Regions from separate parts of the Streptomyces sp. NPDC004732 genome, predicted to be linked through region 3. Evidence: riboswitches for the same ligand, from Rfam matches in the RefSeq annotation. Region 3 holds a riboswitch; each other region holds the start of a gene.
What was found. A riboswitch is a leader RNA that binds a small molecule or an ion and turns the genes downstream of it on or off. The one in region 3 is predicted to bind S-adenosylmethionine.

Region 1 (9,745 bases), on a different contig from region 3:
GGGCTGGGGCCATGCCGTGAAGATCTTCAACGGCGGCGCCGAGCGGGACACGATCATGCGCTATCTCACGGACCTGGACGTGCCGAAGCCGGGGACTGTCGTCGAAGGAGGCATGCCACCAGGAGCCTAGACCTGCGGCGCAGCCGGTCTGAGACCGGAGTCGGATCCGGAACGGATCCGCCGGGTATTAGCGTGGACGGGACAGATCGACCGAACAGGATCCGAGGTGCCCGGCCCATGCCAAGCCGCAGCGAGAGCCGTACCCAGCTCATCGAGTCACTCATGGAGCGGTTCCCGCACGTGCCGCGGGAAGCCGTGATCAAGGAGGATCTGCTGCGCGGCGGCATCGCCTTCGACGAGTCGGCGCTCAGCGACAACGAGAAGGGCGAGGTCAAGCCGAAGTCGTACTTCATCTTCTCCTTCGACCACGGCACGCTCCCCGAACTGGGCGCCGCCGCGCTGCGCCGCCCGCCGGAGGAGATCGTCCTCACCGGCGGCCCGTACGAGCTGCGCCGCACCGTCGTCTCCGTGCGGGTGAACCCTTCCTCGCCCTACCGGGTCGCCGCCGACGACAACGGCGTGCTCGGTCTGTACCTGGACGGGGCGCGGATCTCCGACGTCGGCCTGCCCCCGATGCCGGACTACTACCGGCACACGCTGGAGAACGGCAAGTCCGTGATGGAGGTGGCGCCCACCATCCAGTGGGGCTACCTCATCTACCTGACGGTCTTCCGGGTCTGCCAGTACTTCGGCGCCAAGGAGGAGTGCCAGTACTGCGACATCAACCACAACTGGCGCCAGCAGAAGGCGGCGGGGCGTCCCTACACGGGCGTGAAGCCGATGGACGAGGTCCTCGAAGCCCTCGCGATCATCGACAAGTACGACACCGCGAAGACCTCCACCGCGTACACGCTCACCGGCGGCGCCATCACCTCGAAGCTCCAGGGCAAGGACGAGGCCGACTTCTACGGCCAGTACGCGAAGGCCATCGAGGAGCGCTTCCCCGGCCGCTGGATCGGCAAGGTCGTCGCCCAGGCCCTGCCCAAGGAGGACGTCCAGCGCTTCCACGACTACGGCGTGCGGATCTACCACCCCAACTACGAGGTGTGGGACCCGTACCTGTTCGAGCGGTACTGCCCCGGCAAGGAGCGCTACGTCGGACGTGACGAGTGGCACCGCCGCATCCTTGACTCCGCCGAGGTGTTCGGGCCGCGCAATGTGATCCCCAACTTCGTCGCGGGCGTCGAGATGGCCGAGCCGTTCGGCTTCAAGACGGTCGACGAGGCGATCGACTCCACCGTCGAGGGCCTGCAGTACTTCATGTCGCGCGGCATCACGCCCCGCTTCACCACCTGGTGCCCGGAGCCCACGACCCCGCTCGGCAAGGCGAACCCGCAAGGCGCGCCGCTGGAGTACCACGTGCGGCTCCTGGAGGCCTACCGCGCCACGATGGAGGCCAACGGCCTCTCCTCGCCCCCCGGCTACGGCCCCGCGGGCCCCGGCAACGCGGTCTTCTCGGTCAGCTCGTTCATGGACAGCCTGCCCGCGGAGGCGGCCGCCCCGGAGGACGCGGTAATCCCGGCGACGCCTCAGTAGCCCCGTGTTACGGTCGGGGCGGGTCACGAGTTCCAGTGTCAAGCCCCGGCTCGCTGGACGGCACCCCGCTCCGTCGCGGGTGCCCCGGGTGACGACCCGCCCCGTGCGACGTGCACGGGGAACGGCGGATCACCGGGGTCGGCGACACCGGGGTCCACGACTCCGGAGGCGCACCATGACGCACCCGTACGGCACCCGCGAGCACGACGACCAGGAGCTCGACACCTGTGACGTGCTCCTCTCCTCGCACGACGTCCGCGACGACGGTCTGATCGTCCTCCATGTGCTCGGTCCGACCCGGGGCGTCCCCGCCACCGCGTGGACCCACGACCCGGAGCGGCTGCGCCGCCTCCTGCGGGAGCACAAGGGACCGGCCCAGTGGCAGCCCCGGGGAAACCGGCTGCGGCTGAGCCGCGCCACCGTGGGCACGACGCTCGTACGCGTGGCCGAGCCCCCTCGCCGCTGACGAAGATCACCGGTTCGTAGGATGACGGCGTGATCCGGACGCGGGCGATCCCCGCGTCCGGGCGGCGCGACAGTCAGCCACCCAGAGCCGGAGGTCCCCCGTGCAGCACCACCCCGTCACCGTCGTCACCGGCGGCAGCCGCGGTATCGGCGCCGCTGTCAGCGCCCGTCTCGCCGAGGACGGCCACGACGTCGTCATCGGCTACCGCTCGAACGCGGCCGCCGCCGAGGAAGCCGCCGATGCGGTCCGCAAGGCCGGGCGCCGCTGCGTCACCGTCGAGGTCGACACCGCCGACGAGGCCGACGTCGACCGCCTCTTCGACACCGCGGCCGAGCTCGGCCCGGTCACCGGCCTGGTCAACAACGCCGGGGTGGGCGGCCCCGTCGGGCCCCTCGCCGACGCCGACGCCGACGGCATGCGCCGGGCGCTCGAAGTGAACGTACTCGGATATCTGCTCTGCGCCCGGCGCGCGGTGCGGGACATGAAGGCCAACGGCGGCGGCGCGATCGTCAACGTCTCCTCCGCGGCAGCCACCCTCGGCGCCCCCGGCGAGTACGTCCACTACGCCGCCGCCAAGGGCGCCGTCGACACAATGACGGTCGGCCTGTCCAAGGAGGTCGCCGGGGACGGCATCCGCGTCAACGCCGTCGCCCCGGGCGTCATCTGGACCGAGTTCCACGCCGACCCCGAGCGTCCCGCGAAGCTCGCGGCGGGCATTCCGCTGGGGCGTGCGGGGCAGCCTTCGGAGATCGCGGCGGCCGTCGCCTGGCTGCTCTCGGACGAGGCCTCGTACGCGACGGGCACCGTGCTGAGGGTCGCGGGCGGACGCTGACGCTCCGGGGTCGGCCGCTCGTACGATTGGCGCATGATCAGCGGAGCGGTCGACCTCGCGCAAGACGTCCTCATCCGGCCCGTGGCGCTCGGCGACGCGGCGGCGCTCGCCCGTGCCTACCGCCGCAACCGCGACCACCTCGACCCCTGGGACCCGGATCGGCCCGCCGCCTTCTACACCAAGGAAGGGCAGGTCGAGCGGGTCCAGGTGCAGCTGGCGGACAGACGCGCGGGCCGGTCGGCGCACTGGGTGCTCGTGAGCGGCGCCGAGATCGTCGGCCACGCGGCCGTGTCGAACATCGTGCTCGGCCCGGCCCGCAGCGGAAACCTCGGCTACTGGATCGACGCGGAGCACGTGGGCCGCGGCCTCGCCTCGGCGGCCGCGCGGCACGTCTGCGAGGCCGCGGACACCCAACTCGGCCTGCACCGCGTCGAGGCGGGCACCCTCCTGCACAACACCGCGTCGCAGCGCGTGCTCACGAAGTGCGGCTTCGAGGAGTACGGGCTCGCGCCGTCCTTCCTCTACATCAACGGCGCCTGGCGCGACCACCGGCTCTTCCAGAAGATCCTCAACGACCGTCCCCTGTAAGGCGGTCGGTCCCTTGACGCCCTCCTGGCCCCTGTAGCAGGCTTCCGCGGTGATCACCTATGAGGCGGATCCGGCGCGACGGCCTGTGCTCGCCGTCGACCAGGGCACGTCCGGGACCAAGGCTCTCGTGGTCTGCCCGGAGCGCGGCGTGATCGGATCGGGCACGGCCCCGGTGCACCCCCGTTTCCTCCCCGGTGGGCTGGTCGAGGTCGACCCCGCCGAGCTGTTCACGTCCGTCGTCGACGCGGGCCGCGCGGCGCTGGCGGATGCGGGTGAACCGGTCGTTGCCGTCGGCCTCGCCAACCAGGGCGAGACGGTGCTCGCCTGGGACCCGGCGACCGGGCGGCCCCTCACCGACGCCCTCGTGTGGCAGGACCGCAGGGCGGCATCGGTCTGTACCGAACTCGCCGAGCACGCAGAGGAGTTGAGAGACCTCACCGGGCTGCCGCTCGACCCCTACTTCGCCGCGCCCAAGATGGCGTGGATACGTCGCCACCGCACCCGGCACGGCGTGGTCACGACCAGCGACGCCTGGCTCGTCCACCGCCTCACCGGCGCCTATGTCACCGACGCCGCGACGGCGGGCCGCACCCAGCTCCTCGACCTCGACACCGTCGAGTGGTCACCACGGGCCCTCGACCTCTACGGGCTCGCCGACGAGCACCTGCCCCGGGTCGTCGACGCGGCGGGAGAGTACGGCACGACCACCGCGTTCGGCCCCGAGATCCCCCTCACCGGCCTCCTCGTCGACCAGCAGGCCGCCCTGCTCGCCCAGGACGTGACCGCGCCGGGCAGCGCCAAGTGCACGTACGGGACAGGGGCGTTCCTGCTCGCCCAGACCGGCCCGCGTCCGCGCCGCGGGGACTCCGGGCTTGTCAGCTGCGTCGCCTGGCGCCTCGCGGGCCGGACCAGCTACTGCCTCGACGGGCAGGTCTATACGGCCGCGTCCGCCGTCCGCTGGCTCACCGGCCTCGGCGTGATCGCGGGCGCCGAGGACCTCGACCCCGTGGGCTCGGCCGTCCCCGACGCCGGGGGCGTCACCTTCGTGCCCGCGCTCGCCGGTCTCGCGGCGCCCTGGTGGCGCGGCGACCTGCGCGGCTCGATCACCGGCCTCGGCCTCGACACCACCCCGGGCCACCTGGTGCGCGCCCTGTGCGAGGGCATCGCCGCGCAGGTCGCCGCGCTCGCCGATGCCGTGGCCGCCGACCTGGGGGAGCCCCTGACGAGCCTGCGCGTCGACGGCGGCCTGACCCGCTCGGCCCTGCTCATGCAGACCCAGGCGGACCTCCTCCAACTCCCCGTCGAGGTATCGGCGTTGCCCGACGTCACCGCGCTCGGCGCGGCCGCCGTCGCCCGCATCGGCCTCGACCCCGCCCTCACGGTCGCCGAAGCCGTCCCCGAGTGGCGGCCCGCCGCCGTCTACGAACCGCGCATCGGCGCGGACCTCGCGGCCGAACGCCTCGCCGCTTTCCGCTCGGCGGTGGCGGCGCTCCTGGAACGTACGCCCTGATGGCGGTGGTCAGGCGTGGCGCGCTGCCGGACGTGACGTACGACGTGACCGTCATCGGCGCGGGAGTCGTCGGCGCGGCCGTCGCGCGCGAACTGGCCCGGTATCCAGGGCTGCGCGTCGCGCTCGTCGAGGCCGCCGACGACGTCGGCGAAGGCACGTCGAAGGCGAACACGGCGATCCTGCACACCGGATTCGACGCGGTACCCGGCTCCCTGGAGGCCCGCCTGGTCCGCGAGGGGCAGCGGTTGCTCCTCGCGTACGCCGCCGAGTCCGGGATCCCCGTCGAGCCGGTCGGCGCGCTCCTCGTCGCCTGGGACGCCGCACAACTCGCTGCGCTGCCCGGCCTGTTGGCGAAGGCGGAGCGCAACGGCTATGACGCGGCACGCGTCATCGGCCCCACCGAGGTCCGGGCGCGCGAGCCGCACCTCGGCCCCGGCGCCCTCGGCGCGCTCGACGTCCCCGGCGAGAGCATCATCTGCCCCTGGACCACCACCCTCGCGTACGCCACCCAGGCTGTGCGCGCAGGAGTGGACCTCCTCCTCAACTGCCGTGTGGAGAAGGCCGATCCGACGGGCGACCCGCACCTCCTGACGACCAGCCGCGGCACCCTGCGGACCCGTCACCTGGTCAACGCCGCCGGTCTGCACGCCGACACCGTCGACCGGCTGCTCGGCCACGACGACTTCACCGTCACCCCGCGCCGGGGCCAGCTCATCGTCTACGACAAGTTCGCCCGCGACCTGGTGCGGCACATCCTGCTGCCCGTCCCCACGGCGCTCGGCAAGGGTGTCCTCGTGGCCCCGACCGTGTACGGAAACATTCTTCTCGGGCCCACCGCCGAGGAGTTGGACGACAAGGCGGCCACCGGGTCGACGGCCGAGGGCATCGCGGCGCTGCGCGAGCAGGGCCGCCGGATCCTCCCCGAGCTGCTCGACGAGGAGGTCACCGCGGTCTACGCGGGACTCCGCGCCGCCACCGAACATGACGACTACCGCATCAGCGCCCACAAGGAACAGCGCTACGTCACCGTCGGCGGCATCCGCTCCACCGGCCTCACCGCTTCCCTGGCCATCGCCGCCCATGTCACGGAGCTCCTCGCCGGAAACGGCCTGGACCTCGCAGGACCCCGCGATCTGGAGACGATTTCCATGCCGAACCTCGGCGAGGCCTTCCCCCGCCCCTACCAGCGCGCCGACCTCATCGCGGCCGACCCTGCGTACGGTGCCGTCGTCTGCCACTGCGAGCGCGTGACGCGCGGCGAGATCCGCGACGCCCTCGCAGCCACGATCCCGCCCGGCTCCCCGGACGGCCTGCGGCGCCGCACCCGGGCGCGGAGCGGACGCTGCCAGGGCTTCTACTGCGGTGCCGAGGTGCGGGAACTCTACGAACGGGGTGCGGAAATGGGTACCGGATGAGGCGGGAGCGCATCGTCGACGTGCTGGTCGTCGGCGCGGGGCCCGCGGGTCTCGCCACGGCGGCCGGGCTTGCCGCGTCGGGCGTGGGCGAGGTCGAGGTGGTGGACCGGGAGCGGCAGGCGGGCGGCATACCGCGGCACTGTCTGCACGGCGGCTTCGGACGCCTCGGGATGACGGGGCCGCAGTACGCGGAGCGCTGTGTGGCGGCGGCCGTCGGCACCGGCGCCGTGCTGCGGACCGGCGTCAGCGTGACCGCGTGGTCGGCGCCGCTCACCGTGGACGCCACGAGCACCCGCGGCCTGGAGCGCATCACCGCCCGCGCGGTCGTCCTCGCCACGGGCGCCCGCGAACGCCCGCGCACCGCACGCCTGGTGCCCGGCACCCGGCCCGCGGGGGTGTACACCACGGGCGAGCTCCAGCAGGCCGCCGACCTCCACCGGCAGCGGATCGGGACGCGTGCCGTCGTGGTCGGCGCGGAACCGGCGAGCTTCACCGCCCTGGACACCCTGCGGCGCGCCGGGGTCGCCGTCGCCGCGCTGGTCACCGAGCACCCGCGGCACCAGGCGCGGCCTGCCCGCGCCCTCGACGCGCGGCTGCGGCACGGCGTGCCCCTGCTCACCGACGCCACCGTGGTCGAACTCCTCGGCCGCGGCAGGCTCTCCGGGGTCGGGCTCCGGCACCGGGACGGCAGGACGGCACACGTCGCCTGCGACACCGTCGTGTTCACCGGGGACTTCGTCCCCGACCACGAACTGGCCCGGCGCGCCGGTCTCCTGCTGGACCCCGGCACGCGCGGCCCCGCGGTCGACGGCGCCTTCCGCACGGACGGGCGCGGCGTCTTCGCGGTGGGCAACGTGCTGCACGCGGCCGAACCGGCACGCACGGTGGCGCGCGAGGGGAGGATGGCGGCGGATGCGGTCCGGCGCTACCTCTCCGACGGGGACTGGCCCTCGGCGGCGGTGCGGCTGCGGGTCGCCGCCCCGCTCGCCTGGATCGCCCCGAACCGTCTGACGCCGGACGAGCCCGCGGCGGGCTTCACTCTCCGCACGACCGAGTTCGTCGCGCGTCCGACGCTGGTGATCACGCAGGACGGCAGGACCCTGCACCGCACCCGCACGCGCCGCCCGGCCGTCCCGAACCGGCCGTTCCGGGTGCCCGGGGGCTGGACGGCACGGGTGGACGTCAGGGGCGGCGCGGTCCGGATCGCCCTGGCCTGACGACCCTCGGCGCGGCGGGAGGCGCCGACCGGCCGACTGCCTAGACCCTCTTCAGGTCCCTCTTCCCTTGGCCCCCGCCTCCCGCATAGACTCCAAAACTAGCAGCGCTAATTTACGCGCTGGCTCAGCTGCCCGGCCACCAGCCACCCAGCTGCGCAGCGTGACCCGCAGAACCGAAGCAGCGTGACCCGCAGAACGATCCGGAGCCGTATCGTGTGCACCGTCCACTTCGCCGCCGCCCGCCGCACCCCCATCGGCAAACTCCGCGGCGCCCTCTCCTCCGTCCGCCCCGACGACCTCGCAGCGGGCGTCGTGCGGGGACTCCTCGCCGACATCCCCCAGCTCGATCCCGCCCGGATCGACGACATCTACTGGGGCGCCGCCAACCAGGCGGGCGAGGACAACCGCAACGTAGCGAGGATGGCCGCCCTCCTCGCGGGGCTCCCCGATTCCGTGCCCGGCGCCACCGTGAACCGGCTCTGCGCCTCCGGCCTGGAAGCCGTCACGACCGCCGCGCGCACCATCGCCGCCGGGGAGGCGGACATCGTTCTCGCGGGCGGCTCCGAATCGATGAGCCGCGCCCCCTTCGTGCTGCCCCGCCCCGACGAGGCACTGCCGCACCGCATGGAGACCGCGGACACCCGCCTCGGCTGGCGCCTCACGAACCCGAGGATGAAGGACCTGCACGGCGTCCTCGCGATGGGCGAGACCGCCGAGGAGGTCGCCGGGCGGTATGGAGTCTCGCGCGAACGCCAGGACACCTTCGCGCTCCGCAGCCACCAGCGCGCGGCCGCCGCCCGCAAGGACGGCCACTTCGACGACGAACTCCTCCCCGTCACGCGGCCGGACGGCATCGTCGTCGACACGGACGAGTGCGTGCGCGAGGACACCTCGTACGAGAAGCTCAGCGGCCTGCGACCCGTCTTCCGCAAGGACGGCACCGTCACCGCGGGCAACGCGTCGCCGATGAACGACGGCGCGGCGGGGCTGCTGCTCGTCAGCGAGGAGGCCCTGAACGAGCTCGGCCTCGAATCCCTCGGGCGGTACACGGCCGGGGCCTCGGCGGGCGTCCACCCCGACGTCATGGGCATCGGCCCCGTCCCCGCCACGCGCAAGGTGCTCGCCCGCGTCGGCTGGCACATCGACGACCTCCAGGAGGCCGAGTTCAACGAGGCGTTCGCGGCCCAGGCGCTCGCCTGCGTCGATGCCCTCGGCATCGATCCGGAACTGGTCAACCCGTCCGGCGGGGCGATCGCACTGGGCCACCCGCTCGGCTGCTCCGGCGCCCGCATCCTCACCACCCTGCTGCACCGGATGCGCCGCACGGGCGCCACGCGCGGCCTCGCCACCATGTGTGTGGGCGTCGGGCAGGGCAGCGCACTCCTGGTCGAGCGAGACTGACGGCGGTCATCGCTGCTGGGGCCGCGACCGAGGGAGGCGGGTGCGTGCCGTTTCTCCCCGGAAGCGGCCGAACCGGCGACAGCCCGCCGCCCTCTACGAAGGGGGCGGGGGTCGTGCGCCGCCGTCAAGACCAGTCCGCCCCACCGCAAGCCGCAAGCTGCAAGCCCCTCGGAAACGGAGCCTCCTCCCTCATGGCCACGCTCTCCCTTGCCGCGATCCTCGCCGAGCCCGCCCGCCGCCACCCCGACCGCACCGCCCTCGTCGAGGGCGAACTGCGCCTCACGTTCAAGGACCTGTGGTGCGAGGCGCGTGCCCAGGGCGCAGCCCTCGCGAAGCTCGGTGTGCGGCCGGGCGACCGAGTGGCCCTGATGGCGCCCAACACCGCCGAGTTCCCGAAGGCCTACTACGCCATCCTCGCCGCGGGCGGCGTCGTCGTCCCCGTCCACCTGCTGCTCTCCGCGGAAGAGGTCGAGCACGTCCTGCGGGACAGCGGCGCCACCCTGCTCCTCTGCCACCCCGCCCAGGCGCCGACCGGCGCGGCGGCCGCCGAAGCGACCGACGTGCGCATGGTGCGGCTCGGCGCCGAGGGCGAGCTGGAGGCCCTGGCGGGCGCCACCGAGCCCCTCACCACCTACGTCACGCGCGACGCCGACGACCCGGCCGTCGTCTTCTACACCAGCGGCACCACGGGCGTCCCCAAGGGCGCCGTGCTCAGCCACT
Region 2 (9,745 bases), on a different contig from region 3:
GCTGGGAGATCAACCTCTGGGGCCACACGCTCGCCCTGGGCGTGTTCATCCCGCTGGTCGTGGTCTTCCCGCTGGTCCTCGTGGCCATCGCGGTCTACCCGTTCATCGAGTCCTGGGTCACCGGCGACAAGCGCGAGCACCACATCCTGGACCGCCCGCGCAACGCCCCGACCCGTACGGGCTTCGGTGTCGCGTGGCTCACGGCGTACATGATCATGCTGGTCGGTGGTGGCAACGACCTGTGGGCCACCCACTTCCACCTGTCGCTGAACGCGATCACCTGGTTCGTCAGGATCGGCTTCTTCGTCGGACCGGTCGTCGCCTTCATCGTCACCAAGCGGATCTGCCTGGGTCTGCAGCGGCGCGACAAGGACAAGGTGCTGCACGGCCGCGAGTCGGGTCTCATCAAGCGGCTTCCGCACGGTGAGTTCATCGAGGTCCACGAGCCGCTCAGCAAGGAGCAGCTGCACACGCTCACCGCGCACGAGCAGTACAAGCCGCTCGAGCTCGGTCCTTCGGTCGACGAGAACGGTGTCGAGCGCAAGCTGTCCGGTTCGCAGAAGCTCCGGGCGAAGCTCTCCAAGGGCTACTTCGGGGAAGAAGGACAGATCCCCAAGCCCACGGCTGACGAGTACAAGGAGATCACCAGCGGCCACGGCCATCACTGATCACTTGAAGCTCTGACCCAAGGTCGCCACGGCAAGAGCCCCGTCCATGCAATGGACGGGGCTCTTTGCCGTCCCGGAGGCTGGATAGGGTGGTCCCACCCCGACGTGTCGGGGTGTTTCCTACATACGCAGACGAAAAAACACCAGGAGCGGCCATGAACGCTGTGATCCCCGCAGGAGGCGACACCGCGGCGGCCCGTTCCTGGCCCGACGTACTGAACGGCCTGCTCGACGGGCGCGACCAGAGCGCCGACGACACGGCCTGGGCCATGGACCGCATCATGCGCGGCGAGGCCACCGACGCGCAGATCGCGGCCTTCGTGGTCGCCCTGCGGGCCAAGGGCGAGACGGTCGAGGAGATCTCCGGCCTGGTGCGCGCCATGTACGCGCACGCCAACGTCATCGACGTGCCGGGCCCGAGCGTCGACATCGTGGGCACGGGCGGCGACGGCGCCAAGACCGTCAACATCTCGACGATGTCCGCGATCGTCGTCGCGGGAGCGGGCGCGAAGGTCGTCAAGCACGGCAACCGCGCGGCCTCCAGCGCGTCCGGCGCCTCCGACGTCCTGGAGAAGCTCGGCGTCAACCTGGACCTCACCCCGCAGCGGGTGGTCGAGGTGGCGGAGGAGGCGGGCATCACCTTCTGCTTCGCCGTGAAGTTCCACCCCGCGCTGCGCCACGCGGGCGCGGCCCGCAGCCAGCTGGGCATCCGCACCGTCTTCAACCTCCTGGGCCCGCTCACCAACCCGGCCAAGGTGCGCGCCCAGGCGGTCGGGGTCGCCGACCCGCGGATGGCGCCGATCGTGGCGGGAGTCTTCGCCGAGCGGGGCCACTCGTCCCTGGTCTTCCGCGGGGACGACGGTCTTGACGAGCTGACGACGACGTCCACCTCGCGGATCTGGGCGGTGCGGGACGGCGCCGTGCGCGAGGAGGCCTTCGACCCGCGGGACGTCGGGATCGACCTGGTGCCCGTCGAGGCGCTGCGGGGCGCCGATGCCTCGTACAACGCGGAGGTGGCGCTGCGGCTGCTCGACGGGGAGACCGGTCCGGTGCGGGACGCGGTGGTGCTGAACTCGGCGGCGGCGCTGGCCGCCCTCGCGCCCACCGACGAGCCGCTCGTGGACCAGATCGCCGCCGGTATGGCGAAGGCGGCGCAGGCGATCGACTCGGGGGCCGCGAAGCGGGCCCTGGAGCGCTGGGTGTCCGCAAGCAACCGCTGAGAGGGCACTCTCCGGCGTGGCGATGTGACGCACGGCGCAGTCCGGATTCTGGACTGCGCCTTGCGCGCCGAAGATCGTGTGGCAGGATGCTGCACAGGTCATGAGTGACAGCGACTACGGCCCCGGCCCGCTGTCCGGCAACCCTCCGTCCGTGGCGGGGTGCCCCGGGTGAAGACCAGGCCGTACGCAGCGAGGCGTATGGCAAGCGCGGACCCCTGGACATCGGTGAATGTCACAGCCCTGGGGTCCTGGTCCTCAAGGGAGCAGTCTCGTGAGCAAGCGAATGTGCTAGGGCCTCCGGCCCCTTTCCGCGCACCTTTTTTCTCTTCATCACTGCACCGCCGCATGCCTCGGGCGCGGCCGTCGTCGCAGTGAACTCACTTGCCTCTTACGGGAGTTCGCCATGTCCGTTTCCGCTGTTGCCGCCGACTCGTCCGTCTGTGCCCCGCTCGCCGTCCTCGGCAGGGACGTCACCGTCCCGCTCGTCACCGGCGGCGAGGTGACCTACGCGGCGCTCGACTACGCGGCGAGTGCCCCGGCCCTGCAGCGGGTGTGGGACGACGTGGCCGCGTACGCCCCGTACTACGGCAGCGTGCACCGCGGCGCCGGGTACCTGTCGCAGCTGTCGACCGACCTCTTCGAGAACTCCCGCGAGACCGTCGCCGAGTTCCTCGGCTGCCGCGAGGGCGACCAGGTCGTCTTCACCCGGTCCACCACCGACTCGCTGAACCTGCTCGCCGCCGCGCTGCCCGCCGACTGCCAGGTCTTCGTCTTCGAGACCGAGCACCACGCCTCGCTGCTGCCGTGGCGGGACGCGCGGGTGACCTACCTGAACGCGCCGCGCACCCCCGACGAGGCCGTGCACACCCTGGAGCGCGCCCTCGCCGACCGCGACCCCTACGGGCCCGCCCTGGTCTGCGTGACCGGCGCCTCGAACGTCACCGGTGAGCTCTGGCCGGTCCGCGAGCTGGCCGCGGCCGCGCACGCGCACGGCGCCCGGATCGTCCTGGACGCCGCCCAGCTCGCGCCCCACCACCCCGTCTCCATCGACGAGTTGGACGTCGACTGGGTCGCGTTCTCCGGGCACAAGCTGTACGCGCCCTTCGGCTCCGGCGTCCTCGCGGGGCGCTCGGACTGGCTGCGCGCCGCCGAGCCCTACCTCGCGGGCGGCGGTGCCTCGCGGAAGGTGGCGCGGCGCACCGACGGTGGCGTGGACGTGGAGTGGCACGACACCGCCGCGCGGCACGAGGCCGGTTCGCCCAACGTCATCGGCGTCTACTCCATCGCCTCCGCCTGCAAGGCGCTCACCGAGGCGGGCTTCGACGACCTCGTCGCCCGCGAGCAGCAGCTGATCGGGACGGTCCGTGCGGGCCTCGCCGAGGTGCCGCAGGTGCGGATCCTCTCGCTCTTCGGCGACGACGCGCCGCGCGTGGGCGTCATCTCCTTCGTCGTGGACGGCTGGAACAGCTCGCACTTCGCCGCCGCGCTCTCCGCCGAGTACGGCATCGGCGTACGTGACGGCCTGTTCTGCGCCCACCCGCTGGTGCGCACTCTGCTCGGCAGCGAGCCCGACGAGCCCGGCGAGTGCGGCGCCCCCGAGGCCGCGCCCGGCGAGAAGTCGCTGAACGCGATCCGCGTGAGCTTCGGCGCGGGCACCCCCGACGAGCACGTCGAGCGCTTCGTGCGTGCCGTCAAGGAACTGGTGGCCGACGGTGCGCGCTGGAGCTACCGCACCGAGGACGGGCGTTGCGTGCCGGACACCGACACCGCCGCCGTCTGAGCGGGCAGCCGTGAGCCGAGCTGGATCATCCGCAGGGCCCGCTCCGTCGCGTCGGTGAGGAACTCGCCGCCCCTGCCGAGCGCCTCGGTCATCGAGACCGGGGCGGGCAGGATCGAGCTGTAGGCGTCGACCCCGATGGAGCGGACGGCGTGCGCGCCGTCCCCGATGGTGCCCGCGAGCACCAGGACGGGGCGGCCGGAGAGCTTGGCGCGGCGGGCCACCTCGGCGGGGACCTTGCCGCGCGGCGTCTGGTGGTCGAGGGCGCCCTCCGCGGTGATGACGAGGTCGGCGCGGGCGAGCCGGTGGTCCAGGTCGAGCCGTTCGAGCAGGACGTCGAAGCGGGGGAGCAGGGCGGCGCCGAGGGCGGCGAGCCCGGCGCCGAGGCCGCCCGACGCGCCCGTGCCCGGGCCCTCGAAGAGGTCGGCGCGCACCCGGAGGTCCCGGGTGAGGAGGTGCGCCCAGTGCTCCAGGGCGGCGGCGAGCTGCTCGACCTGGGTGGGCGTCGCGCCCTTCTGGGGTCCGAAGACGCGGGCGACGCCGCGCTCGCCGCACAGGACGTTGAAGGGGTTGCAGGCGACGCGGATCTCGGTGTCCGCCAGGCGCGGGTCGATGCCGCTCGGGTCGATGCGGCTGAGGCGCGTCAGCTCCCGTCCGCCGCGCGGCAGTTCCCAGCCGTCCAGGTCAAGGAGCCGGGCCCCGAGGGCCTGCAGGGCGCCCGCGCCGCCGTCCGAGGTGCCCGAGTCGCCGCAGCCGACCAGGATCCGGCGGGCGCCCGTGTCGAGCGCCGCGCGGATCAGCTCCCCGACGCCGTACGTGGTGGTGGCGCCCGGGTCGCGCAGATCGCGGGGGACCAGCGAGAGACCGGCCACGGCGGCCATCTCGACGACCGCGGTGCCGTCGGGCAGCAGGGCGAAGTGGGTGCCGATCGGCTGGCCGACGGGACCGGTCGCGGGCAGCGCGACGAGGCGCCCGCCGCCCGCCGCGGCCAGCGCGCGGGCCGTGCCCTCGCCGCCGTCCACCAGCGGGATCAGATCGGTCTCGGCGCGCGGGACGACACGGCGTACCCCCGCGGCGATGGCCTCGGCCGCGGAGCTCGCGGACAGCGACTCCTTGAAGCCGCTGGGGGCGATGGCGAAACGGGTCAGCACGGTGGTCTCCAGGGGGCGCAAGGGGGTTCAGCGGACGGGGACGCCGAGCAGCGGCCAGAGCGTGACGGCGAAGAGCAGGACGAGCGCGGCGGTCAGCGGCGCCAGGACCGCGGAGAGCCGCAGCAGGTCCCGCGGGGTGTAGGTGGGCGTGTCCGGGATGTCGGCGAAGAGGGTGACGGGCTTCGCGGAGGCGGGCAGGGTGTGGCAGAACCCGGCCGCGGCCGTCGAGGCGAGCGCCGCGGCGACCGGGTTGACGCCCGAGCCTGCGGCGGCCGCCACGACCAGCGGGACGAGGACCGAGGAGCGGGCCGAGCGGGACTGCAGGACCAGGTGCGCGGCCGTGCTGACCGCGACGACCACCGCGAGGAACAGCCACGGGGGCAGGTCCAGGGGCAGCCCGGACACCAGCCACTTCGCCGCCCCCGAGTCGGCGAGCGCGACGCCCATCGCCATCGTCGCCGCCATGAAGAGGAGCAGCGCCCAGGGGACCGTCCTGAGGGCGTCCTTGAGGCCGACGGTGCCGAGGGCGGGGGAGGCGGCCACCACCGCTCCGATCAGTGCGACGACGGCGGGCGGCACCTGGTGGAGCGGCTCGCTGCACCACAGGGCGACGACGGTGGCGAGCAGCAGGGCGCAGCGCGTCTCGGCCGGTTCCCAGGGGCCGGTGACGGGCTGTTCGCTGTGCTCCTGGAGCTGGGCGAGGGTGATGCGGACCGGGCCCTTGCGGTCCGCGCGCCGCGTGGTCGTCAACAGGACGGCCTCCGCCGCCAGATGGGAGGACGTTATGGCGAGCGGCAGGCCGAGCAGCAGCCACTGGGTGAACCCGATCCGCTCGCCGGCCGCCTCCCACAGGACCGACACCGTGATCAGATGTGCTCCCGCACCGATCAGGGTCGCGACCGCGGACAGAAGGATCACGGTCGGAAAGAGCAGCGCGAGCATCACGACCAGTCGCTTCCGGTCGGCGAGGGCCTTGGCGAGCGCGAGGAAGACGGGCAGCGCGAGCGCGGCGCGCCCCGAGGTCGCGGGGACCGCGAAGGCGGTCACCACCAGCGCCGCGGTCGTCAGATGCGTCAACTGCCGTACGGTGCCCGCCCCGCTGACCAGGAACGCCGCCGCCCGCCCCGAGAGCCCGCTGCGCGCCACGGCCGCCGCAAGGACGAAGGCGCAGATCAGCAGCCACACCGTCTCGTCGCCGAGGGTGCCGAACAGGGTGTCGCTGCTGATCACACCAGTCGTGGTGAGGGCGAGGCCCGCGCCGAGCGCGATGTACGTGTCGTCGACCGGTGTGCCGATCCAGGCGCAGGTCGCCAGCGCGAAGACGGCGAGGGTCAGCCGGGCGTCGCCGCTCAGGCCGGGGAAGTTCCCGGGAACCGCGAGCAGGGCGCAGCTGCTGAGCGCCACGCAGAGGGTCGCGGCTTGCCGCAGGTTCAGGGTCACGCGGTTCAGCGTGCCGCCGGGCCGTGAGCCCTCAATGAGGCGCAGATGAAGGAAACTTCACCGGCACCGGCCGGTGGTCACTCCGGCAGCCGGTACCCCATCCCGCGCACCGTCTCGACCTGCTCCGAACCCAGCTTCTTGCGCAGCGCGCGGACGTAGACGTCCACGATGTTCGACCCGGGGTCGAAGTCGTACCCCCACACGTGCGAAAGGATCTGCTCCCGCGAGAGCACCTGCCCGGGATGGCGCATGAACAGTTCGAGGAGTACGAACTCACGTGCCGTCAGATCTACTGTGCGCCCCGCCGAACGCGCCCTGCGGGTCCGCAGGTCCAGCGTGACCTCGCCGCTGCGCAACACCGTCACCTCGGGCGCCCTGGCCGCCGTGCGCAGCCGCAGCCGCACCCGGGCCAGCAGCTCCTCGAAGCGGAACGGCTTGGTCATCCAGTCGTCGGCGCCGCCCTCCAGACCCGCCACCGTGTCCCGCACCGAGTCCCGCGCGGTCAGCACGATGACGGGCGTGCTCACGCGGGCCTCGCGCAACTGGCGCAGGACCGTGAAGCCGTCCTTGCCCGGCAGCCCGATGTCCAGGACGATCAGGTCGAAGTTGCCGGTCAGGGCGTACTCGTGGGCGCTCTCGCCGTCGGCGACCACGGTGGTCGTGAAGCCGTTGGCGCGCAGGCCCTTCTCGACGAAGGACGCGATGCGCTCCTCGTCCTCGACGATCAGTATCCGGTTCACTGCTGCGCCGTCCCTTCCTGCTGTCCCGGTGGTAGTACGAGTACGAAGGTCGCGCCGCCGCCGTCCGTGGGGCGCAGCTCGACGCCGCCCCCGTGGCTCTCGGCGATGGCCTTGACGATGGCGAGGCCGAGGCCCGCCCCGGTGGCGCGGGAGCCGCGCCGTGCGGTGCCGCGGCGGAACCGCTCGAAGATGACCCCGGCGTCCTGCGGCTGCACGCCGGGCCCGCTGTCGGCGACGTACAGCTCGATGCGCCCCGCGCACAGCCGGGAGCCGATGCCGACCCGCTGCCCGGGAGCGGTGTGCTGGACGGCGTTCTGGGCCAGCTGCACCATCGCCTGGGTGATGCGCTGGGGGTCGAGCGCGGCCTCGGCGTCGGCGACCTCGACGAGCCGCCAGTCGCGCCCGCCGAGCGCCCGTGCCTTGACGAAGACGTCCGCGGTCAGCTCGGCGAGCTGCACGGGCTCCGGGGTGACGAAGTCGGGGCGCTCGGCCTTGGCGAGCAGCAGCAGGTCCTCGACGATGCGGCTCATCCGGTCCAGCTCCTCCGTCACGATGCGGACGGTCTCCTCGCGCTCGCCGGGACCGTCGCCCATCAGCTCCAGATGGCCGCGGACGATGGTGATGGGGGTGCGCAGCTCGTGGCCCGCGTCGTCGACGAACTCCCGCTGTGCGGCGAAGGCCCGCTCCAGGCGGTCGAGCATGCCGTTGAACGTCTCGGCGAGGGCCGCGACGTCGTCCCTGCCCTGGACCGGGATGCGCCGGGTCAGGTCCTGCTCGGTCAGCTGCGCGGCGGTCGTGCGCACCAGCCGCACCGGTCTGAGGATGCGCCCCGCGACCGCCCAGCCGATGCCCGTCGTCATCAGGAGCGCGACGCCGGAGATGGCGAGCAGCATGGTGAACACGTCGGCGGCTCTAGCTTGTTCGCCCGCGGGGTGGAAGGCCACGACGAATGCCGCGGCCGGATGCCCGCCGCCCGCCTTGACCTCCACCTTCGCCCAGCGGATCTCGCCCCGGTCGCGGTGCAGCGTGCCGGTCGCCTCGGGCGAATCGAAGACGGCCCGCAGCGCGGCGGGGTCCTCGGCCAGCGGATGGTCGATCCGGGCCTCCCGGGACTGCTCCTTCTTGGCGGGCACCTCGCCGGAGCGGCCGAGCAGGCCGAGGAGTTCCTCGTCGGGATCGGCGTACTGCCGGGAGAGGAAGAGCCGCAGGAGCGCGTCGGGTTCGGTGAACTTCTCGCCCGTGTGCGGGTCGACGCCCTCGCGGGCGAGGGTGGCGAACTCCGCGGTCTCCTGGGCGAGGAGCCGGTCGATGCGGTGGTCGACGTCGCGGAGCAGGACCGAGCGGGTGGTGGCCGAGACCGCGGTGAGCGCGGCGGTCATCACGACGAGCAGCCAGAGCAGGATGCGGACACGGGCCGATATCCACCGACGCGGGGGCTCAGCCGTCGTCGCCGTGGCCGTCATCGTCGCTGTCGCCCCGGCCGCTGCCGTCGTTGTTGTCGGCGTCGTCGGCAGCGTCGTCGTCGTTTGCGCTGTCATCGTTCGAGGGATTCTCGCTCACCGGCGGCGGTGACACTCTCTCGTCGCTGGGGGCGGGCCGGGGAGAGGCGGGCTCCGCGGACGGCGAGCCGCTCTCCAGCTCCACCTTGGGCGGCGCCTTGGGCTGCTCGGGGTTGTCCGTCAGGACGTAACTGGTCGCGGCGATGCCGAGCGGGATCGCGACGACGGCGGCCAGGACGGCCATGCGGTGGGAGAAGACCATGACTGCGAGGGTGCGCGACGCACCGCACCGTCAGGATGAGGCGCGGATGAAGAAACCCTCATGCGCGAGGCCCCCGGGGCTCCCGGGATCGAGCAGAGTCCTAGGAGTCGAGGCCGATCGCGAAGGCGGCTTCGAGGTCGTGCTGCGAGTACGTGCGGAACGCGACGTGCGTGTCGGTCCCCTCGACACCGGGGATCTTGCTGATCCGGCCGGGGATGACGTCCGCCAGGTCGTCGTGGCGCGGCACGCGCACCATCGCGATCAGGTCGTACGTACCCGTCACGGAGAAGACCTCGCTGACCGATTCGAGCGCGGCGATCGACTCGGCGATCTCCGGAATCCGGTCCACGCTGGTCTTGATGAGCACGATCGCGGTGATCACGGCTGGCTGTCTCCCTCGGTGGCCGGTGCGCTGCCTTTCACATGCACTCTAGTCCTCCGCATCCGCCACCCCCACGCGAAGAGGAACCCGAGCGAGAAGCCCACGAGGTGCGCCAGATAGGCCACTCCCGTGCCCTTGCCGCCCTGCCCCGCCGCCAGCCACTGCAGCGCCACCCAGAACGGCAGCACCACCCAGGCCGGAAAGCGCAGCGGAAGGAAGAAGAGGAAAGGGAAGAGGCTGGTGACGCGCGCCCCAGGGAAGAGATAGAGGAAAGCACCGAGGACGGCGGAGATCGCTCCGGACGCCCCCACGAGCGTCTGGTCGGAGCCCGCGTGCGCGGCCGCGTAGGCGAGCAGGGCGAAGTATCCGCAGCAGATGTAGAAGAGCGCGTACAGGAGGTGCCCCATGCGTTCCTCGACCATGGCCCCGAACACGTACAAAAACAGCATGTTCCCGAGCAGATGAAGCCAGCTTCCGTGCACGAACAGAGCGGTGAACGGTCCGAGAGCGGCACGCGGGACGCCCTTGAAGAGCTCGACGGGGACGACGCCCCACCGCTCGAAGTAGGCCTGCTGTGCGGCGAGCAGTTCATGGCCCTTGCCGTAG
Region 3 (9,745 bases):
GAGGCCGTGGCCGACGGTGAGGTTGCGGACCTTCTCCACGACGACGCCACCCTCGAGACCACCGTTGACGGCGATCTGCTTGAGCGGTGCCTCCAGGGCGAGCTTCACGGCGTTGGCGCCGGTCGCCTCGTCACCGTCGAGCTCGAGCTTCTCGAAGACGGCAGCGGCCTGCAGCAGGGCCACGCCACCACCGGCGACGATGCCCTCTTCGACGGCAGCCTTCGCGTTGCGAACGGCGTCCTCGATGCGGTGCTTGCGCTCCTTGAGCTCGACCTCGGTCGCGGCACCGGCCTTGATGACGGCCACGCCGCCCGCGAGCTTCGCCAGGCGCTCCTGGAGCTTCTCGCGGTCGTAGTCCGAGTCGCTGTTCTCGATCTCGGCGCGGATCTGGTTGACACGACCCTGGACCTGGTCGCTCTCACCGGAGCCGTCGACGATCGTCGTCTCGTCCTTGGTGATGACGACCTTGCGGGCGCGGCCGAGCAGGTCGAGACCGGCGTTCTCCAGCTTGAGGCCGACCTCCTCGGAGATGACGGTGCCACCGGTGAGGATGGCGATGTCGCCGAGCATGGCCTTGCGGCGGTCACCGAAGCCGGGCGCCTTGACGGCGACGGACTTGAAGGTGCCACGGATCTTGTTGACGACCAGGGTCGACAGGGCCTCGCCCTCGACGTCCTCGGCGATGATCAGCAGCGGCTTGCCGGACTGCATGACCTTCTCGAGGAGCGGAAGGAGGTCCTTCACGTTCGAGATCTTCGAGTTGACGATCAGGATGTACGGGTCGTCGAGCGACGCCTCCATACGCTCCATGTCGGTGGCGAAGTACGCCGAGATGTAGCCCTTGTCGAAGCGCATGCCCTCGGTGAGCTCAAGCTCGAGCCCGAAGGTCTGCGACTCCTCGACGGTGATGACGCCTTCCTTGCCGACCTTGTCCATCGCCTCGGCGATGAGCTCGCCGATCTGGGTGTCGGCGGCGGAGATGGAGGCCGTGGAAGCGATCTGCTCCTTGGTCTCGACATCCTTCGCCTGCTCAAGGAGGGCGCCGGAGACGGCCTCGACGGCCTTCTCGATGCCGCGCTTGAGGGCCATCGGGTTGGCACCAGCGGCCACGTTGCGCAGACCCTCGCGCACCAGGGCCTGGGCCAGGACGGTCGCGGTCGTCGTGCCGTCACCGGCGACGTCGTCCGTCTTCTTCGCGACCTCCTTGACCAGCTCGGCGCCGATCTTCTCGTACGGGTCCTCGAGCTCGATCTCCTTGGCGATGGAAACACCATCGTTGGTGATCGTGGGGGCGCCCCACTTCTTCTCGAGGACGACGTTGCGACCCTTGGGGCCCAGGGTCACCTTGACGGCGTCGGCGAGCTGGTTCATGCCGCGCTCGAGGCCGCGCCGTGCCTCCTCGTCGAACGCGATGATCTTGGCCATGTGAAGTGGTCCTCCCGGACGCGGTGGAAACACAAACGGATCGTGGGGTGCCCGCGACGGACGGCCTGCAGCCCTTGTGGTTCCTTGCCCCACTCGGCCTGCGGACCTCACCGGTCCGATCCAAGTTCTGTCACTCTCACTGGGAGAGTGCTAAGCCCAATGATTAGCACTCGACCCCTGCGAGTGCAAGCGCCTCTCGCAGATCCCGGACAGGCCCCTGGCCTACCCCGGACACCCCGGACGCACACGAGGGGCCCGTACCCCAGATGGGATACGAGCCCCTCGCGATGCTTGCTTCGGTGGTCGGTCGCGCCGAGCTAGACGGCGAGCTTGACCATGTCCGCCTGCGGACCCTTCTGGCCCTGCGAGATCTCGAACTCGACTCGCTGACCTTCTTCAAGGGTGCGGTAACCGTCCATCTGGATCGCGCTGTAGTGGACGAAAACATCCGCACCACCGTCGACCGCGATGAAGCCGTACCCCTTCTCCGCGTTGAACCACTTGACGGTGCCCTGAGCCATGCCTAACTCCCCTATTACTGGCCCTTGCACAGGACCGCACTTCGCGGACCCGGGTCAGACCTCACCCCCCACTGGTAGGGGTGTGCGCCGGAACGCGTCGACCGCCGCTGAATGTATCTGTCCAACTGCCGTCTGCAACAGGTCAATCGGACGAGAATTCTGGGCACGCGCGATCGGTAATATGCGGAGAATTCACCGGAAGTCAGGGCAAGTCGGGCCAGGCAAATGCCGCATAAGGATCAAATGGGCAGCGCTCTTTGGCTACTTCTTGTCGGCTCCAGGCCGACTTCGTATATGCACTCGGCACTGACGGCGAAGCACGCTTCCCAACTGTACCGCGCTCAACCATGCAGAATTGCCCCCTCCGTTTCTCTCGCGGAGGGGGCAATTCAGATAACGCAGGGTGCTTGCGTAAAGATTCAGCCGCCGGCGACGGCGGGAATGATCGAGACGCCGGCGCCGTCCGGAGTGGCCGTCTCCAGGCCCTGCTCAAAACGGACGTCGTCGTCGTTCACGTACACGTTGACGAAGCGGCGCAGCTTGCCCTGGTCGTCCAGGACGCGGGCGGCGATGCCGGTGTGGTTCTTCTCCAGGTCGGCGATGACCTCCCCGAGGTTCGCCCCCTCGGCGGCGACCTCGGACTTGCCGTCGGTGTAGGTGCGGAGAATGGTGGGGATCCGGACGTTGACGCTCATGGTGTTCACCTCAGAGGTTCGGGGGAGACGGCGCCCCTGGAAGGGGCGCGGGGAACTGCGCGACCAGCCACAGCGGGCCCGCAGGGAAGCTACGACCTATCCGGCAAGACCCGCGGAGCGAAACGCGTCGAGGCTCGGCTTGATCGTCGCGGTCGCCTGAGACCTCTCGGCGACCGCGTCGAGGGTCTTCAGACCGTCCCCGGTGTTCAGCACCACGGTGGTGAGGTTCGGGTCGATGAGCCCGGCGTCGACCAGCTTCTTGGTCACGCCGACCGTCACGCCCCCGGCGGTCTCCGCGAAGATCCCCTCACTCCGAGCGAGCAGCTCGATCGCTTCGACCACCTGCTCGTCGTTCACGTCCTCCACCGCACCACCCGTGCGCCGCGCGATGTCCAGCACGTAAGGCCCGTCGGCCGGGTTGCCGATCGCCAGCGACTTCGCGATGGTGTTCGGCTTCTGCGGGCGGACCACGTCCTGGCCCGCCTTGAAGGCCGCCGACACCGGCGAGCAGCCCTCGGCCTGCGCGCCGAAGATCTTGTAGGGCTTGTCCTCGACGAGACCGAGGGCGATGAGCTCCTTGAGCCCCTTGTCGATCTTCGTGAGCTGCGAGCCGGAGGCGATCGGGATGACGAGCTGGTCGGGCAGCTGCCAGCCGAGCTGCTCGCAGATCTCGTACGCGAGGGTCTTGGAGCCCTCGCCGTAGTACGGCCGCAGGTTGACGTTGACGAAGCCCCAGCCCTCGCCCAGCGGGTCGCCGATGAGCTCGGAGCAGAAACGGTTCACGTCGTCGTAGTTGCCCTCGATGCCGACGAGCTCGCCGCCGTACACCGCGGCCATGACGACCTTGCCCTGCTCCAGGTCGTGCGGGATGAACACGCAGGAGCGGAAACCGGCGCGGGCCGCGGCGGCGCCGACGGCGCCCGCGAGGTTGCCGGTGGAGGAGCACGACAGGGTGGTGAAGCCGAAGGCGCGCGCCGCTTCGAGCGCCTGCGCGACGACGCGGTCCTTGAAGGAGTGCGTGGGGTTGCCGGAGTCGTCCTTGACGAACAGCTTGCCCTGTTCGATGCCGAGCGCCGCGGCGAGGTTGTCGGCCTTGACGAGCTTGGTCCAGCCCGGGTTCAGGTTGGGCTTGTCGGCCACGTCGGCGGGGACGGGCAGGAGGGGGGCGTAGCGCCAGATGTTGGCGGGGCCCGACTCGATCTGCTTGCGGAGGGCTTCCGGGTCGCCGAGCGGCAGGTCGTACGCGACTTCGAGGGGACCGAAACACTCGGCACAGGCGAAGATCGGACCGAGCGGGAACTTGGTGCCGCACTCACGGCAGGAGAGGCCGGAGGCGGGCCCGAGGTCTACGGAAGAGGTGGTGCTTTCGGTGGCGACAGTCTGCACAGCCATGGAGGCGAGGCCCTTTCTCCTCATCTTCCTCGCGACGCATCTCGCCACGAGACGGAATTGGCACCTTCCCGAGCCGGGAGCCTCGCGGCGCTTACTGCGCACACGGTGACGAATGCGTCTACCGACGCGTGGCGGCTGGGTGGTTGCCGGGGCTTCAACGGGCCGTATCCCTCTGCCCCTCTGGATGAGCGGTATTCGATTATGGGTTTCAGTTGTCGATCTCAACGCGGCGGCGACCCCGACATGCGATGGTCACCGGCGTTGTTCAAGACTGTAACCGAAGCCCCGGACCCTTGAGATAGTCGTCCGAACCGCGAGATGGATCACATATGGGAGGACCACGACCGTGCTGGAAGAGGTCGAGCACTGGCTGAGCAGGCGTTCCTGGTCCGTCGCCGACCGCCCGCGGGACCGACTGGCCGCCGCAAAACGTGCGGGCGGCGCGTCGGTGAGCGTCGTGCTGCCCGCGCTCGACGAGGAGGGGACGGTCGGCGAGATCGTCGCCGAGATCCGTCGTGAGCTGATGGAGAAGGTCCCGCTGGTCGACGAGCTCGTGGTGATCGACTCCGGCTCCGGCGACCGTACCGCCGAGGTCGCCGCGGCCGCGGGCGCCAAGGTCGTCCACCGTGACGCGATCCTGCCGCGCGTGCCCGCGGTCCCGGGCAAGGGCGAGGTGCTGTGGCGCTCGCTGCTGGTGACGGGCGGCGACATCGTGGCGTTCGTCGACGCGGACCTGCGGGACTTCTCGGCGGACTTCGTCTCCGGCATCGTGGGCCCGCTGCTCACCGACCCGGACGTGGCGTTCGTGAAGGCGATGTACGACCGTCCGCTGGCCGGGGCCGCCGGGCAGGGCGGCCGGGTCACCGAGCTGATGGCGCGGCCGCTGCTGAACATGCACTGGCCGCAGTTGGCCGGTTTCGTACAGCCGCTGGGCGGTGAGTACGCGGCCCGCAGGTCGCTCCTGGAGCGGCTGCCGTTCCCCGTCGGGTACGGCGTGGAGCTCGGCCTGCTCGTGGACGCGCTGCATACCGTGGGCCTGGACGCGCTGGCGCAGGTCGACGTGGGGGTGCGCAGGCACCGGCACCAGGACGGGCAGGCGCTCGGGCGGATGGCGGCGGCGATCTACCGGACGGCGCAGCTGCGGCTCGCGCGCGGGCATCTCGTACGTCCCGAGCTGACGCAGTTCGTCCGCGGCGAGCACGGGTTCGAGCCGAGGACCCATCCGGTGGACACGGAGGAGCGGCCACCCATGGCCGATATCGCCGAGTATGCGCACCGTCGCGTGGCGTAACCGCTGGTTATGATCCGTTTTGCCTACATTGCCCTTTTATGTGGGTCAGACGTATGTGGGCACGAGATGCCATGAGAGCCATGCGGCGAGCGGGCGGACTGACGCTCGCCACCGCCACCGTCGCCGCCGGGGTGCTCACCGCGACCGCGACGCCCGCTTCCGCCGAGGTCATCGAGCCCTTCGCGAAGCGCTACGACGAATCGCTGTACGGGGACTTCAAGACCATCGGCAACACGGTCCTGGACTGCCCGACGAGCCCCGCCGACGTGGCCGCCTCCTGCAAGGAGACCCAGCAGGCCAAGGGCACCAAGAACAACAACAACTTCATCGAGCGCCGGATCGACACCGCGGGCCTGACCGGCACCTTCGACTCCAGCACCGGCCGGGTGACCGTCCCGCCGGGCGCCCAGGTCGACTACGCGCGCCTGTTCTGGGGCGGCAACGCGGGCACGCACCGCTTCGGCAGGACCGTGCGCGACATCTGCGACCTCAACCGCGAGGGCAACGAGCCCGTGGACCCGGCCCCCGGCGACCCGCTCACCACGAGCCCGGTCATCCGCGTCGGCGGCGGCGCCCAGTCCACGGTGAACGTCGAGAACGCGGTCCGCTCCCCGAACGCGACGCAGGGCCCGCACTACTACACGGCCGAGGCCGACGTCACCGACGCCTTCCAGGGCGCGCCCACCGGCAGCCCCGTCGAGGTGGCCGTCGGCAACGTCTGGGCGCCGTCCGGCCAGGGCTGTGTCGGCGGCTGGTCGCTGACCGTCGTCTACAAGTACGACGGGCCGAACGAGCAGTACGCGCCGGACCGCCGCAACGTCTACCTCTGGGGCGGCCACGTCATCCAGCGCTCGACCAGGCGCGCCGCGGCCCCGGACGGCTCCACCACCGTCCCCGTCGACGGCTTCTACCGCACCGAGGGCGACATCCACGCCAGCGTGACCGCTTACGAGGGCGACTGGAACACCAAGGGCGACCGGTTCCTCGTCGACGGCAAGCCGGTCACCGAGCCGCACTCGGGCAAGGCCGACAACTTCTTCGTCAGCGAGGACGACGGCGCGGTCAAGCCCAAGTACCGCAACAACCTGAGCATCGACGCCAAGGCGTTCGAGGTGCCGGACGGGGCGATCCCCGTGGGCGCCACGTCGGCGAAGCTGACCTTCACCAGCACCGGCGACGTGTACGTCCCCTCCCAGCTGGCGCTCTCCGTGCCGGTGCCGGACCTGGAGGTCACCAAGACCGCCTCGCCCGCGAAGGTGCAGCCGGGCGACAAGCTGACGTACACGGTCAAGGCGAAGAACATCAGCAAACTGCCCTATCCCGGCGCGAAGTTCAGCGACGACCTGAGCGGCAACCTCGACGACGCGACGTACAACCACGACGCGAAGGCCTCCACCGGGTCCGTCTCGTACACGAAACCGAAGATCGGTTACGTCGGTGACATCGGTCCCGGCGAGACCGCGACCGTCACCTACTCGGTCACCGTGAACGATCCGGTCAGCGGCGACGGCAAGCTGCTCAACAACGTCGACGTCCAGACCCCGCGCTCCAACTGCGACAAGGGCAGCACCGACCCGAACTGCACGTCCGAGCCGGTCATCGACATGCCCGTGCCACCGGTCGTCGTGGGCAGCTCCCCCGCCCGGCGGGTCGTCCCCGCATGCGGCTCGACCACGAACACGATCACCGTGCGCAACCCGTCGCGCGACCCCCGCATCGGCGCCACCGCGTCCTGGCCCGTGCGGCCCGGCACCAAGCCCGTGGCCAGTGCGGGCAAGGTCACCAAGCGGGGCTCCAGCTACGTGTGGCAGGGCAACGTCCGCGCCAAGGGGAAGGTCACCATCACCCAGCAGATCAAGGTGTCCTGCACCCCCGGCAAGGTCACCGTCATCACCGTGACGGCACCGGGCAGCAACTGCGCCAGGACGCGGCGCGGCGGCGACGACCCCTGCACCACGGCGATCCTCGCCCAGCGGGTGCAGGGCAGGGCCGCACCGGCACCGGAGCAGCCCGGACAGCCCGAGCAGCGGCAGTCCGGAGCGCAGCGGCCCGGCAAGCAGCAGCCCCGTGCGCGCGGTGAGCTCGCCGCGGCGGGCCACTCCCCGACCCTGCTCTACAGCGGGGCCGCGGCCGCGCTGTGCGGGCTCGGCGTGCTCGTGCTCGTCGCGGCACGCGGGCGCCGCGACTGACCCGCCCGGCACAGCGGAGCACGGCGGCCGGACCCCCTTCCCAGGGAGTCCGGCCGCCGTACGTTTGAGGGTTTCCGGGACTGGCTACGTTCTGCCACATGGTCTCCGAGTCCGCATCGTCAGCAGCGCACGTCCTCGTCGCGTCCAACCGCGGCCCCGTCTCGTACAGCGTGGGAGAGGACGGGGAGCTGAGCGCCAGGCGCGGCGGCGGCGGTCTCGTCTCCGGGCTCAGCGCCATCGGCGACACCGCCGATGGCCCCAGCGCCCTGTGGGTGTGCGCGGCGCTCGGCGAGGGCGACCGCGAGGCGGTGCGGCGCGGCGTCGGGGAGCCCGGCGTGCGGATGCTGGACATCGACGCGGCGATCCACGCGGACGCGTACAACGGCATCGCGAACTCGGTGCTGTGGTTCGTCCACCACATGCTCTACCAGACACCGCTCGAGCCGGTCTTCGGGCCGGAGTTCCGCGCGCAGTGGGCGGCGTACGAGACGTACAACCGGGCGTTCGCCGAGGCGCTGGCCCGGGAAGCGGCGCCGGGGGCGGCGGTCCTGGTGCAGGACTACCACCTGGCGCTGGTGCCGGGCATGCTCCGCGAACTCCGCGAGGACCTGCGCATCGGCCACTTCTCGCACACCCCGTGGGCGCCCTCCGACTACTTCCGGATGCTCCCCGACGACGTGGCCGAACAGCTGCTGCGCGGGATGCTCGGCGCGGACCGGCTCGGCTTCCTCACCGGGCGGTGGGCGGACGCGTTCACCGAGTGCTGCGTGCGGGTCGTCGGCGGCACGTCGGGCACCCGGATCGGGGTGCACGGGCTCGGCGCCGACGCGGACTTCCTGCGGGAGCGGTCGCGGCGGGACGACGTCGAGGAGCGGATGCGGGCGCTGCGGGAGCAGGCGGGCGAGCAGGACGGGGAGCGGCGCAGGCTGATCGTCCGGGTGGACCGCACGGAGCTGTCCAAGAACATCGTGCGCGGCCTGCTGGCCTACCGGGAGCTGCTCGACACCCGCCCCGAGTGGCGCGAGCGCGTCGTGCACGTCGCCTTCGCCTACCCGTCCCGGCAGGACCTCGCCGTCTACCGCGACTACACGGAGGAGGTCTCGCGGGTCGCCGCGGAGATCAACTCCACGTTCGGCACGGAGGGCTGGACCCCGGTCGTCCTGCACGTCAAGGACGACTTCGCGCGTTCGCTCGCCGCCTACCGGATGGCGGACGTGGCCCTGGTCAACCCCATCCGCGACGGCATGAACCTCGTCGCGAAGGAGGTCCCCGTCGTCTCCGACGAGGGCTGCGCGCTGGTCCTTTCGCGGGAGGCGGGCGCCCACGAGGAGCTCGCCGAGGACGTCCTCTCCGTGAACCCCTTCGACGTGACGGCCACGGCCGAGGCGCTGCACGCGGGCCTCCTCATGCCACTGGACGAGCGCGCCGAACGCACCAAGCGGCTCGCGGCGGCGGCGACGGCGCTGCCGCCCGCGCAGTGGTTCCTGGACCAGCTGCGGGCGCTCACCGGCTGACCCCGGGCAGTCCAAGCACCCCTTCCGTTTGTCCATGGGCGCCGGGGCGCGGGCGTCACTACGGTCCACGGCATGACTCTGCGTCGCACGAGCATCGTGGCAGCCGTGGTCCTGGCCGCGGCGGCGGCACCGCTGGCCCCCTCCGCCTCCGGTGCCTCCTCCGCCTCCGCCTCAGTGAAGGCGGCCACCCACTACGTCGACTGCGCCGCGGGCGACGACTCCGCGTCCGGCACCTCCGCGAGGACGGCCTGGCGCACGGTGGCCAAGGCGAGCGGGCACGCCTTCGGCCCCGGCGACCGGCTCCTGCTGAAGCGGGGCACGAGCTGCACGGGGGTGCTGGCTCCCAAAGGTGCGGGTGCGGCCGGCGCCCCCGTGCTCATCGACGCGTACGGAAGCAAGCGGGCCGCCAAGCCGCACATCGAGGGCGGCGGCGCCCGCGCGGCCCTCCACCTGGTCAACACCGAACAGTGGGAGATCCGGAACCTGGACCTCTCCAACACCGGGCCCGCCACCACCACCGAGCGCCGCGCGGGCCTCTACGTCCGGCTGGCCGACTACGGCGTGGCCCACCACTTCGTCGTCGACGGGGTGGACGTGCACGACGTGAACGGCGCCGACTTCAAGGACCCCGACCCCAGCGGCGGCATCCTCTTCACCGTCCAGGGCAGCGCGAAGCCCACCCGATTCGACGGCGTCCGCGTCGAGAACTCCACCGTGC

Region 1: another riboswitch for S-adenosylmethionine. It lies ahead of ABZV77_RS23315 (hypothetical protein); the one in region 3 lies ahead of thrC (threonine synthase).
Region 2: another riboswitch for S-adenosylmethionine. It lies ahead of ABZV77_RS40070 (aminotransferase class V-fold PLP-dependent enzyme); the one in region 3 lies ahead of thrC (threonine synthase).

Annotation. Positions count from the first base shown of each region.
Region 1 is NZ_JBEXJR010000007.1:501,160-510,904, forward strand. Features, by position in the region: gene ABZV77_RS23305 (alpha/beta fold hydrolase) at 1-130, shown strand, start outside; gene ABZV77_RS23310 (radical SAM protein) at 238-1,596, shown strand; SAM riboswitch class IV at 1,618-1,727, shown strand; gene ABZV77_RS23315 (hypothetical protein) at 1,772-2,062, shown strand; gene ABZV77_RS23320 (SDR family oxidoreductase) at 2,163-2,894, shown strand; gene ABZV77_RS23325 (GNAT family protein) at 2,928-3,482, shown strand; gene ABZV77_RS23330 (FGGY family carbohydrate kinase) at 3,532-4,992, shown strand; gene ABZV77_RS23335 (FAD-dependent oxidoreductase) at 4,992-6,407, shown strand; gene ABZV77_RS23340 (FAD-dependent oxidoreductase) at 6,404-7,624, shown strand; gene ABZV77_RS23345 (thiolase family protein) at 7,838-9,025, shown strand; gene ABZV77_RS23350 (long-chain fatty acid--CoA ligase) at 9,217-9,745, shown strand, end outside.
Region 2 is NZ_JBEXJR010000022.1:39,084-48,828, forward strand. Features, by position in the region: gene ABZV77_RS40060 (cytochrome bc complex cytochrome b subunit) at 1-668, shown strand, start outside; gene trpD (anthranilate phosphoribosyltransferase) at 824-1,888, shown strand; SAM riboswitch class IV at 1,985-2,102, shown strand; gene ABZV77_RS40070 (aminotransferase class V-fold PLP-dependent enzyme) at 2,292-3,668, shown strand; gene ABZV77_RS40075 (glycerate kinase) at 3,614-4,816, opposite strand; gene ABZV77_RS40080 (SLC13 family permease) at 4,844-6,256, opposite strand; gene ABZV77_RS40085 (response regulator transcription factor) at 6,334-6,996, opposite strand; gene ABZV77_RS40090 (HAMP domain-containing sensor histidine kinase) at 6,993-8,459, opposite strand; gene ABZV77_RS40095 (small secreted hydrophilic protein) at 8,434-8,757, opposite strand; gene ABZV77_RS40100 (Lrp/AsnC ligand binding domain-containing protein) at 8,858-9,139, opposite strand; gene ABZV77_RS40105 (rhomboid family intramembrane serine protease) at 9,136-9,745, opposite strand, start outside.
Region 3 is NZ_JBEXJR010000017.1:2,561-12,305, forward strand. Features, by position in the region: gene groL (chaperonin GroEL) at 1-1,425, opposite strand, end outside; gene ABZV77_RS36590 (cold-shock protein) at 1,743-1,946, opposite strand; gene ABZV77_RS36595 (MoaD/ThiS family protein) at 2,366-2,641, opposite strand; gene thrC (threonine synthase) at 2,738-4,033, opposite strand; SAM riboswitch class I at 4,051-4,224, opposite strand; gene ABZV77_RS36605 (glucosyl-3-phosphoglycerate synthase) at 4,380-5,324, shown strand; gene ABZV77_RS36610 (hypothetical protein) at 5,405-7,513, shown strand; gene ABZV77_RS36615 (trehalose-6-phosphate synthase) at 7,612-9,027, shown strand; gene ABZV77_RS36620 (right-handed parallel beta-helix repeat-containing protein) at 9,100-9,745, shown strand, end outside.